Regions from separate parts of the Caulobacter sp. Root1472 genome, predicted to be linked through region 1. Evidence: riboswitches for the same ligand, from Rfam matches in the RefSeq annotation. Region 1 holds a riboswitch; the other holds the start of a gene.
The links. Region 1 has a riboswitch for glycine ahead of ASD47_RS02290 (TonB-dependent receptor). Riboswitches for the same ligand answer to the same signal wherever they lie in the genome.

Region 1 (5,739 bases):
GCGCCTCATCCTGAGGCGCGTAGCGTAGCGAAGCCTCGAAGGACGCACGGCGCTCGCCGAAAAACAGCCTTCAATGTCTACCGCCACACCGCCTGAGCGGAATGGTGGGGGCTACCCCGCCGGCGCCTTGGCCGCCTCGGCCGCGCGCAGCAGGCGCAGGACGTTGCCGCTCCAGATCTTTTCCAGGTCGGCCTTGGTGTAGCCTTCGGCCAGCAGGCGCTCGCTGATCTTCCAATAGCCGGCCGCATCATTGAGGCCCGTGACCCCGCCGCCGCCGTCGAAGTCCAGGCCGATGCCGACGTGGTCGACGCCGGCCACCTTCAGGGCGTGGTTGAGGTGGTTCATGAAGTCCTCGAAGGTGGCCTTGCGAACCGGCCATTTGGTGTCGATCGCCTTGTATTCCGTCATGAAGGCGGTGCGCTGGTCCTCGCTCATCTTCGACCGTGCGCCGACCTTGGCCATCAGGGCGGCCATGGCCGCCTCGCGGTCCGGGTTCTTGGGCGTGTCGATCAGGTAGCTGGAATAGGCGTCGACCTGGATCACCCCGCCGCTGTCGGCCAGGGCCTTGATCCTTGCGTCGTCGACGTTGCGCGGATGGTCGAACACCGCCTTGCAGCCCGAATGGGTCAGGATCACCGGGGTCTTGGACAGGGCGATCAGCTGGTCCAGCACCTCGTCCGACGAATGCGAACCGTCCAGCACCACGCCCAGGCGGTTGGCCTCGGCCACGAACTGTTTCCCCAGCGGCGACAGGCCATGCCACTCCGGCTTGTCCGTGGACGAGTCCGCCATGTCGTTGTTCTTGAAGTGGGCCAGGCCGCTGATCCGCACGCCCATGGCGTAGAAGGCCGACAGCAGGGTGACGTCGCCGTCGATCGGGTAGCTGTTCTCGATGCTCATGAACACCACGCGCTTGCCCTGGGCGGCGATCGTCGCGGCGTCGTCGGCCTTCAGGGCCAGGCCGAACTTGTCGCCATGCTTGGCCACCATCTCGCGGATCTCGACGCCGCGGATCAGGGCCGCGTCGCGGGCGGCGCGGGTGGCCTCGGGGGTGCGCGGGCCCTGGGGCGTATAGATGGCGAAGAAGCCGCCATCCAGCCCGCCCTCGACCATGCGCGGATAGTCGATCTGCGAGCCGTCCTTGGCCGCGTCGTGGCGGTCCAGGATGTCCCACCCAGGCCGGCCGAAATTGGCCGGGGTGTCCAGGTGGGTGTCGAGGGTTAGCAGGCTCTCGTGGATGGCGCGGGCCGAGGCGGCGGGTTCGGCGGCCTGGACGCTGGTGGCGAGGGCGTTGGTGGCGAGAGCGAGGGCCGAGACGGCGGCCAGCAGGATGGATCGGGTCATGGATGCACTCGAACGCTGTCCGGCCGGTCCCGCCCCCTTTGCTCAAGGGCGAGACCGGCCGGAACGTGGGCCTAGAAGTCGGCGGACAGGGTGAACTGGATCGTCCGGTGCGAGCCGGGCCGGAAGCTGGCCGGGGTGTTCACCGTGGTGTTGATCGTGCCCAGATAGTCCTTGTCGAAGATGTTATCGACATTGACCCGGGCCTTGATCTGCTCGAACGGCCCGGCTCCGAACCCGTCGCCCAGGTCGAGATAGGCGTTGACGATCGTATAGCCCTTGGTCGTCTCGCTATTGGTGAAGTTGGTATAGCGGTCGTCGATGTGGCGGGCCGAGACGTTGAACACCACCCCGTCGGTCGGTTCGACGGTCACCCCGCCCTGGAACAGCCATTCGGGGAAGTCGGGCACCGCGTTGCCGGCGATCTTCAGCGCCGCCGGCGTCGGGGTCAGGGTGAAGTTGGCGATGTCGTCCTGGAACTCCGACTTGTTGTACGAGGCGTTGGCGTTGAAATAGATCTTGCCGCCCAGCAGGCCCGGCTTCCACTGGCCGCTGAACTCGGCGCCCGAGGCCTTCACCGCTCCGACGTTCTGGTAGAAGGTCTCGGTCGTGCCGCCGCCGCCCGGCACCAGGGCCGCGAAGGCCTGCAGGCGGTTCTTGAACTCGGTCTTGTAGACCACCACCGAGGCGTTGAAGGTCGGCCGGTTGGCGCGGTAGCCCAGCTCGAGGTTGGTCGAGGTCTCGGGCCTGGGGCCGGTCACGGCCGGGCTGGCGGCCGAGAACACGTCGTCGGCGCCGCGCGGCAGGGCCATGTTCTCCGAATAGGACGAGAAGATCTGGTCGCGGCTGCTCACGTTATAGACCACGCCGACCTGCGGCAGGAAATCGTCCTTCCAGTTGGCCTTCAGCGTCGGCTGGCGGCTGTTGATGTAGTCGGCCGGATTGCGATAGCCGCTGATCTTGTAGTCGATGTCGGTGGCCTTGAAGCCCAACTCGACCTTCAACTTGTCGTCGACCAGGCTCAGGGTGTCCTTCAGGAAAAACTGCGTGGTCTGCCGGGTCGAGACATAGTTGCGCTGCCGGTGGACGGGCTCGTTGAACAGCGGCGCGCCGTCCGGATTGCCGTCCTGCACGTTGTAGCGCGCCTGGGTGCGATGATAGTCGTCGTCCTCCAGCCAGAGGCCGGCCTCCAGCTTGTTGAAGCCGGCGCGCCAGGCGACCTTGCCGGTGACGCCCTTGCGGGTGCCGTCGATGCCCGACAGGCCGTACTGCAGACCCCGGGGCGCGGTCAGGCCGGTGACGATCAGGCGCTCGGCGTTGTAGCTGGCCAGCGAGGTGGCGTAGGCCTCGGGCGAGACGCCATAGCCTTCCTTGTCCTCGTAATAGCCGGTGGCGGTGACGTCGATCGCGTCGGTGACGGGGGTGTTCAGGGTCAGGCCGTAGAGGTGGTCCTGCCGGCTGTTGACCGCGAACTTGTAGTACTGGGCGTAGTTGCTGTTGGAATAGGGCACGCCGGCCGTGGTCTGCGGCAGGCTGGAATCCGTGGCCGCCGTGCCGAACGGCGTCGAGAGCGGCACGTGGCCGAGATAGGCGAAGTCGCGGCCCTTGCGGCCGAACACGTCGCCGGCCGTTCCGGCGTACTGGGCCTTGGTGATCGACGGGCTGTCATAGTCGAAATAGTCGTTGTGCACGGTCTGGAAGCTGATGTTTCCGCCGTTGGGCAGGGCGTAGTTGATCTTGCCCTCATAGTGCTTGCGGTCGATCGTGCCCGGACCGCGCCACAGGTCGCCCTTGATGATCGAGGCGCTGGCATAGGCCGAGAAGCCCCCGTGCTCGCCGGTCTCCAGGCGCAGGAAGGTGCGGCGTAGGCTGTCGCTGCCCAGGGTCTGGCTGACCGAGCCGCCGGCGGTCTCGGCCGGCTTCTGGGTGAAGTAGTCGACGATCGGGCCCAGCGAGGCGTAGCTGGGCAGGGCGACGTCGCCGGCCCCGGCCGAGGCGGTCACCCGCAGCAGGTTCTCGTTGTCCACATAGCGATAGATCGGGCTGCCGCCGAACTGGTCGCTGCGGCCCATCGGGATATTGTCCAGCAGGAAGCCGATCTGCTGGAAGTTGAAGGCTCGCACCGAGACCGAATTGCCGAACTCGTACATGCCCAGGGCGTCGTTGGCCTGGACGTTGAAGCCGGGCAGGGACTCCAGCATCTTCAGGCCGGTGACGCCGGCCGGGGCCGACAGCAGAGCCTCGCGGGTGATCGACACCGTGGCGGTGGCGTGGTCGGTGCCGATGGCGACGCTGGCCTCCGACACCCGGGCCCCCGTCACCACCAGTTCATCGACCGTCGAGGCCTTGTCGGCCTCCTGAGCCAGGGCGGGCGTCGCGCCGCCCAGCACCGAAGCGGCCAGCAGCAGAGCCCGGAAGCGGCGCAAGGCCGGCGAAGGACGCGTGTTCGTCATGACTATCCCCAATCTTTTTGACGGGAGAAAGCTCGACGGTTCGTCTATCGCGGTAAATTCAGAAAAGCTGTTTGCGGCGACAATATAAAAGCGAGTCCAGGTGATGCGCACTCATGTCTAAATTATGAACATCGGAAATATTACATATTGTATTTGCCAATGAGGATCTCACGAAAACCCTGAGGGTCATCGTGTTGAGGTGGTGCGCGCTTTTTTCGAAATGGAACGTCGGGACGTCTGTTTCAGGTCATGGGCAGCCGAGAGGTGTCGCGACGGACCGTCGTGGCCCGCCTTCCGCACCCCCGCTGTCCTTGGCGCCTGAGAGATTCAGCGATGCAGGATCGCCTTGCTCCTTCGGCGAGGGCGCACGCAGACGCGCCCTGCTTTCCAGCGTTTCGAGGCCGTCGCGGTCCTTTTGCTTGAGCGTTTCCGGGGCGGTTTCGCCTTCAGCGCCGGGCCAGGCCCGGTCTCTCCCGCGAGAGCGCCTACAGAAGGATCCGCAACCGAGTTTGCGTCAATTCGGGACGGCGGCGCATGCGCGCCAGACGGCGGGGCGCCGTTTTGAATCGCAACCCGCGCTGCTTTTCGCGGCGTCCAAGGCGAGCTTTGTTCGCCCTCGTGCAAGTCGGGGTGCGCTGGAGTTCCTGAAAGTGGTCAGGTTCCGAGAGGGTGGCGGATCATATAGTCGGCGCGCTCGCGGATCGATGGACTGCGGTCGGCGGTCATGTGGGCGATCAGTTGATCCAGGTCTCGGACCGAGGCGCGGTGCTCGATCAGCGCGTCGGCCGCAACCCGGCGCACGACGGCGGAGCGATCGACAAGCCCCTGTCGAATTAGCGCCTCGGGATCCTGATCGGTGGCCAGTTCACGGCTTTCGGTCAAAACGACGCGCCGGCGCAGGCCATAGGCCTTGTCGATCCACTTCCACCCGTGTCCGACGGGCCAATGGACCTTGCGCTCGATCAGGCATTTCAGCGCCGTCGCCCGGACTGACGGCTGCACCGCGTCACGGGCGAGTTCAGCCAGGCCTCGATCGAATCCAGGATAACGCAGCAGTTGTCGCAACCGGGTCGCGAGAGGCCCATTTGCGCCTGTCAGGAATAGGGGCGCGACATGGGCAGCCACCGCGGGGTTGGCGAAGACCGCGTCCAGCGCCTGGCGCTCTTGCCCCCACCTTCGCCAACGGAAGGCCTTGTCGACCAGGTCGATCGCGGTTCGAGCCGTCAACTCGGGAGAGGCGAGGGGAAAGAGCCGTTCGGCGCAGCGGACGGCGGCGGCCCGGACCGGCTCGGCCCAGTCGTTGAGCCGAAGCGCGATCGCTGCGAAGGCAAAGGGCGTGGCGGGCGGCTCGACCAGGGCGTCCAGCGCCGCCTCGCGAATCCGCCCGTCGGAATGAAAGAGAAAAAGCCGGGCGTAGCGCGGATCGGCGGTCATCAGCTCGCGTTCCGACGGTGGCCCCACCGGGGCGCCCAGAAACAGATCCAGGACGCCCCGCTTTCTTGGCGCGGGACGAACCCAGCCGAGCCGCACTCCGGCGTTGATCTCATGCGCCGCGCGCGAGACGGCGTCGGCCGGCAAGTCCTCGATGTCTGTCAGGATCCGTTCCAGGATCGCGCCATCGGGCGCCGGACCCGAGACTAAACGCTCTCCGAACGCCGACAGGCTCTGCCGGAGACCCAGCGGCAGTAAATGGTCACGCTTCATGATGCGCAACCTAGCCACGCAACGGCGACCGATGAAGCCCGAATATCAGAGCCCGCGCACGAACGCGGCCAGGGTCGCCGGATACAGCTGGTGCTCCTGCTCCAGCACGCGGTCGCTCAGCATGTGGTCGGTGTCGCCCGGCAGGATCGGCACGCGGGCCTGGCCCAGGATCGGGCCTTCGTCGACGCCGGCGGTGACCAGGTGGACGGTGCAGCCGGCCTCGACCTCGCCGGCGCTCAGC
Region 2 (5,739 bases), on a different contig from region 1:
GGCGTCATAGTGCTTCTGGGCCTCGACATGGACCTTGGAGACCAGCGGGCAGGTGGCGTCCAGATAGACCATCTCGCGCGACCTGGCCTCGGCCGGCACCGACTTGGGCACGCCGTGGGCCGAGAACACCACGGGGCGGTCGGCCGGGGCCTCGTGCAGCTCCTCGATGAACACCGCGCCCATCGCCTTCAGGCGGTCGACCACATGGCGGTTGTGGACGATCTCGTGACGCACATAGACCGGCGCGCCGAACTTCTCGATCGTCCGCTCGACGATCTGGATCGCCCGGTCGACGCCGGCGCAGAAGCCGCGCGGGCTGGCCATGACCACGCGGAGCTCGCGGCGGCCGGGGGAGGGGATGGGCGAATGGGCGTTCATGGGCCGAACCTAAGGGTTCCGGGCCATCCGCGCCAGCATCCGGCCGCAACTGCGTGAAATCTGCTGCGCATTGCGACGTCACGCATATGCCTTTATCAGGCTCCATGACGCTGGCGGGAATTCCCGCTCAAGCTTTGCAATCTCGAACCGGACGTTTCATGCGCCGCACTCTCTCCGTCGCCCTCAGCGCCCTTATGGCTCTCTCGATCGCCGCCACGGCGGCGACCGCCCACGCCCAAGCGGGCGGCCGGGGCAGCCAAGACCAGGGCGGCGGCGACGATCAGGTCGCCAAGAAGAAGAAGCGCGATGATGAATGGAACCAGCCCAAGGCTCCGCTGGCCCAACTGCGCAACGCCGGCCCGTGCCCCTATGTGAAGGTGCTGTACGACGCCAGCCGCTATGTCGAGTTCAAGGACGGCAAGGAGTCCGCCGCCCAGACCGCCTATACCGGCGAGATCCAGGGCCTGTCCTCCGGCTGCGCCTACAAGAGCAACGACCCGATCAAGATGCAGGTCCAGATCCTGTTCGAGCTGGGCCGCGGCCCGCAGGCGACGGGCGGCCAGAAGACCTATCGCTATTGGGTCGCGGTGACCGAGCGCAACAAGGACGTCCTGGCCAAGGAATATTTCGACCTGCCGGTGAACTTCCGCGACGGCCAGGACCGCGTCTACGCCACCGAGACCCTGAAGACCATCACCATCCCGCGCGCCGACGAAAAGGTCAGCGGCGGCAATTTCGAGGTCCTGATCGGCTTCGACGTGACCCCGGAAATGGCCGCCTTCAACCGTGACGGCAAGCGCTTCCGCGTCAACGCCGGCCAGACCCAGCAAGCCCAGACCCAACCTGGAAACGTCGCCAAGCCATGAGTGATTTGAAGCGGTCCCTGAGCGAGGCGGCCGCGGCCGCCTTCCAGGCCGCCGGACTGTCTCCCGACTTCGGTCGCGTCACCGCGTCCGACCGGCCCGACCTGGCCGACTTCCAATGCAACGGGGCCCTGGCGGCCGCCAAGAGCGCCAAGCGCAATCCGCGCGAGATCGCCGAGCAGGTCGTCGAGGTCCTGAAGACCGACCCGCGCCTGGCCTCGGTCGAGATCGCCGGCGCCGGCTTCATCAACATGCGCGTCAGCGACGAGGCCCTGTCGGTCCGGGCCCGCGAGATCGCCGCCGACCCGCGCGCCGGGGCCGAGCCTCTGCCCGCGCCGCGCCGGGTGCTGGTCGACTACGCCGGCCCCAACGTCGCCAAGCCGATGCACGTGGGCCACCTGCGCGCCTCGATCATCGGCGAGTCGATCAAGCGCCTGTACCGCTTCCGCGGCGACCAGGTGCTGGGCGACGCCCACTTCGGCGACTGGGGCTTCCAGATGGGCCTGCTGATCGTCTCGGTCGGCGACGAGCGCGGCCTGTTCGACAGTTGGATATCCGAAGCCACGGGCCAGTTCGTCGGCGATGAAGCGAGCGCTCAGGTCCATCTGCAATTGCGCGACCTGGGCCTTGAGGATCTGGACCGCGCCTATCCGCTGGCCGCCGCCCAGGCCAAGACCGATGACGCGTTCCGCGACCGCGCTCGCCGGGCCACGGCCCTGCTGCAGGGCGGAGCCGACGCCTATCGCGCGATCTGGACCCGCTTCGTCGAGGTCAGCCGCGTGGCGCTGGAGCGCGAATTCCATGCACTGGGCGTCGATTTCGACCTGTGGAAGGGCGAGAGCGACGCCAACGACCTAATCCCGGGGATGATCGCCGAGCTGGAGGCCAAGGGCCTGCTGGTCGACGACCAGGGCGCCCGGATCGTCCGCGTCGCCCGTCCGGGCGAGACCAAGAAGAAGAAGCTGCCCGACGGTTCGGTGGTCGAGGTCGAGAGTCCCGACCCGCTGCTGGTGGTGTCGTCGGAAGGCTCGGCCATGTACGGCACGACCGACCTGGCCACGATCCTGGACCGCCGCCAGTCGTTCGATCCGCATCTGGTCCTCTATTGCGTCGACCAGCGCCAGGCCGACCACTTCGAGCAGGTGTTCCGCGCCGCCTACCTGGCCGGTTACGCCGAGCCGGGCGGGCTGGAGCACATCGGCTTCGGCACCATGAACGGGGCCGACGGCAAGCCGTTCAAGACCCGCGCCGGCGGGGTTCTGAAGCTGCACGACCTGATCGAGATGGCGCGCGAGAAGGCCCGCGAACGGCTGCGCGAGGCCGGCCTCGGCGCCGATCTTACGCCCGAGGTCTTCGAGGACATCGCCCACAAGGTGGGGATCGCGGCCCTGAAGTTCGCCGACCTGCAGAACTTCCGCGGCACGTCCTACGTCTTCGATCTCGACCGCTTCACCAGCTTCGAGGGCAAGACCGGGCCCTACCTGCTGTACCAGTCGGTGCGCATCAAGAGCATCCTGCGCAAGGCGACCGAGCAGAACGTCGCCTCCGGCCCGATCGTGGTCGGCGAGCCGGCCGAGCGCGACCTGACCCTGCTGCTGGACGCGTTCGAGGGCGCACTGTCGGAGGCCTACGACAAGAAGGCCCCCAACTTCATCGCCGAGCACGCCTACAAGCTGGCCCAGACCTTCTCGAAGTTCTACGCCGCTTGCCCGATCCTGAGCGCCGACGAGCCGTCCGTCCGGGCCTCGCGCCTGGCCTTGGCGCAGACGACGCTGAAGCAGTTGGAACTGGCGCTGGACCTGCTGGGCATCGAAGCGCCGGAGCGGATGTAGGGCGCGACGGCGCTCTTCGGTTGACTCCGAAAGCGTCGTCGCCCAAACACGCCTCGACCCTCGCGGGAGACATCGGGATTCTGTCCCGAGGCCGAAGGCGCAACCGCCCCGGAAACGCTCAGGCAAAAGGACCGCGCGGGTTTAGGAACGCTGGAAAGAGGCAATCGGGAACGATTGCCCGCCGAAGGAGCAAGGCCCCGTCGCTTTCGAGCGGACATGGCCGGAATCTCTCAGGTCAAAGGGACAGCGGGGGCGAGACCACCTGGCGAAAGCCGGGCGGCGTCGCCGACCCCGATTGGAGCCCAGAGCGTGTCCACTGAAGACCTCAACAAGACCCCGCTGTACGACGCGCATGTCGCGGCCGGCGCGCGCATGGTGCCGTTCGCCGGCTACCACATGCCGGTGCAGTACAAGGACGGGGTGCTGAAGGAGCACCTGTGGACCCGCGAGCATGCGGGCCTGTTCGACGTCTCGCACATGGGCCAGGCCCGGCTGCGCGGCGAGAACCCGGCCAAGAGCTTCGAGAAGCTGGTCTCGGCCGACTATCAGGGCCTCAAGCCCGGCAAGCAGCGCTACGCCGTGCTGCTGAACGAGCAGGGCGGGGTGATCGACGACCTGATGACCGCCCGCCCCGACGACGACGGCCTGTTCATCGTCGTCAACGGCGCCTGCAAGGACAACGACTACGCCATCATCGCCAAGGCACTGGAGGGCGAGGCCACTGTGGAGCGCCTGGAGGACCGCGCGCTGCTGGCCCTGCAGGGCCCCGAGGCCGCCGCCGTGCTGGCCGCCCACGTGCCGGAAGCGGCGAGCATGGTGTTCATGGACACCGCCGCCCTGACCGCCTTCGGGACCGACGCCATCATCTCGCGCTCGGGCTATACCGGCGAGGACGGCTACGAGATTTCCGTACCGGCCGGTGAGGCCGAGCGGATCTGGAACACCCTGCTGGCCGACGAGCGGGTCAAGGCCATCGGCCTGGGCGCCCGCGACAGCCTGCGCCTGGAGGCCGGCCTGCCGCTGTACGGTCACGACATGGACGAGACGGTCTCGCCGATCGAGGCCGGCATGCCGTTCGCCGTCGGCAAGAGCCGCCGCGAGGCCGCCGACTTCCCGGGCGCGGACCGGATCCTCAAGGAACTGGCCGGCGACCTCAAGCGCGTACGCGTGAACCTCAAGGTGCTGGAAGGCGCCCCGGCCCGCGAAGGCGCGGAGATCGCCGATGAGGCGGGTAACGTCGTCGGCAAGGTCACCAGCGGCGGCTTCGGGCCCAGCTTCGGCGGCGCCATCGCCATCGGCTTCGTCCCCCCCGCCCTGGCGGTGGTCGGTTCGACGCTGAAAGTCATCGTCCGAGGCAAGCCGCAGGCGGCCGAGGTCGTGGCCTCGCCGTTCGTCCCGACCCGCTACGTGCGCAAGATCTAGCTCCAGACACAAAGGGCCCAGACCATGAAGTTCACCAAGGACCACGAGTGGGTCGAAGTCGCCGGCGACATCGCCACGGTCGGCATCACCGCCTATGCCGCCGAACAGTTGGGCGACGTGGTGTTCGTCGAGACCCCGGACGTCGGCAAGACCGTCAAGCAGGGCGAAGCCCTGGCGGTGGTCGAGAGCGTCAAGGCCGCCTCCGACGTCTACGCCCCGGTGTCGGGCGAGGTGGTCCAGGCCAACGGCGAGCTTTCCGACAGCCCCGAGACCGTCAACGCCCTGCCGGAAACCGGCGGCTGGTTCGCTAAGATCAAGCTCTCGAACCCCGCCGAGGTCGACGCCCTGATGGACCGCGACGCGTACGAAGCGTTCCTCTCGACCCTTTAGCCTGCCACGAACCTCGTCCTTCGAGGCCCGCTGGGCGGGCGCCCCAGGATGAGGTTCGACTGCGATCTCAGTAGTCCTCATCCTGAGGCGCCGCGAAGCGGCCTCGAAGGACGAGGGCGGTCCAAGAAAGCCACCGTCTCATGCGCTACCTCCCCCTCACACCTCAGGATCGCGCCGACATGCTCGGCGTCATCGGCGCGGAGTCGATCGACGACCTGTTCGTCGACGTGCCCGCCGTCGCCCGTCGCACGGGCGTGGTCGACCTGCCGCTCCACGCCGGCGAGCTGGAGGTCGAGCGCGAGATGCTGGCCTTGTCGCGCCGCAACCGCTCGGCGTCGGAGGGCCCGTTCTTCGTGGGGGCGGGGGCCTATCGCCACCATGTGCCGGCCAGCGTCGACCACATCATCCAGCGCTCGGAATTCCTGACCAGCTACACGCCCTACCAGCCCGAGATCGCCCAGGGCACGCTGCAGGTGCTGTTCGAGTTCCAGACCCAGGTCGCGGCCCTGACCGGCATGGAGGTGGCCAACGCCTCGCTCTATGACGGCTCTACCGCCACGGCCGAGGCGGTGATGATGGCCACGCGGGTCACCCGCCGCAGCAAGGCGGTGCTGTCGGGCGGCGTGCACCCGCACTATGTCGGCACGGTCGAGACCCTGGCCCACGCGGCCGGCGTCGCCACCGAACGACTGGCGCCGGCCATCGACGCCGAGGACGCGGTGATCGCCGCCATCGACGCCGACACCGCCTGCGTGGTCGTCCAGACCCCCAACGTGTTCGGCACGGCCACCGACGTCAGCAAGATCGCCGCCGCCGCCCAGGCCGCCGGCGCCCTGCTGATCGTGGTCACCACC

Region 2: it holds a riboswitch for glycine, as region 1 does, so the genes downstream of both, gcvT (glycine cleavage system aminomethyltransferase GcvT) here and ASD47_RS02290 (TonB-dependent receptor) in region 1, are expected to answer to the same signal.

The regions. Positions count from the first base shown of each region.
Region 1 covers NZ_LMFX01000001.1:560,172-565,910, reverse strand. The annotation lists gene ASD47_RS02295 (dipeptidase) at 112-1,344, opposite strand; gene ASD47_RS02290 (TonB-dependent receptor) at 1,416-3,806, opposite strand; glycine riboswitch at 4,192-4,280, opposite strand; gene ASD47_RS02285 (hypothetical protein) at 4,449-5,498, opposite strand; gene purN (phosphoribosylglycinamide formyltransferase) at 5,544-5,739, opposite strand, start outside.
Region 2 covers NZ_LMFX01000016.1:70,624-76,362, forward strand. The annotation lists gene ispH (4-hydroxy-3-methylbut-2-enyl diphosphate reductase) at 1-378, opposite strand, end outside; gene ASD47_RS26650 (hypothetical protein) at 537-1,244, shown strand; gene argS (arginine--tRNA ligase) at 1,241-3,073, shown strand; glycine riboswitch at 3,127-3,217, shown strand; gene gcvT (glycine cleavage system aminomethyltransferase GcvT) at 3,368-4,495, shown strand; gene gcvH (glycine cleavage system protein GcvH) at 4,520-4,885, shown strand; gene gcvPA (aminomethyl-transferring glycine dehydrogenase subunit GcvPA) at 5,026-5,739, shown strand, end outside.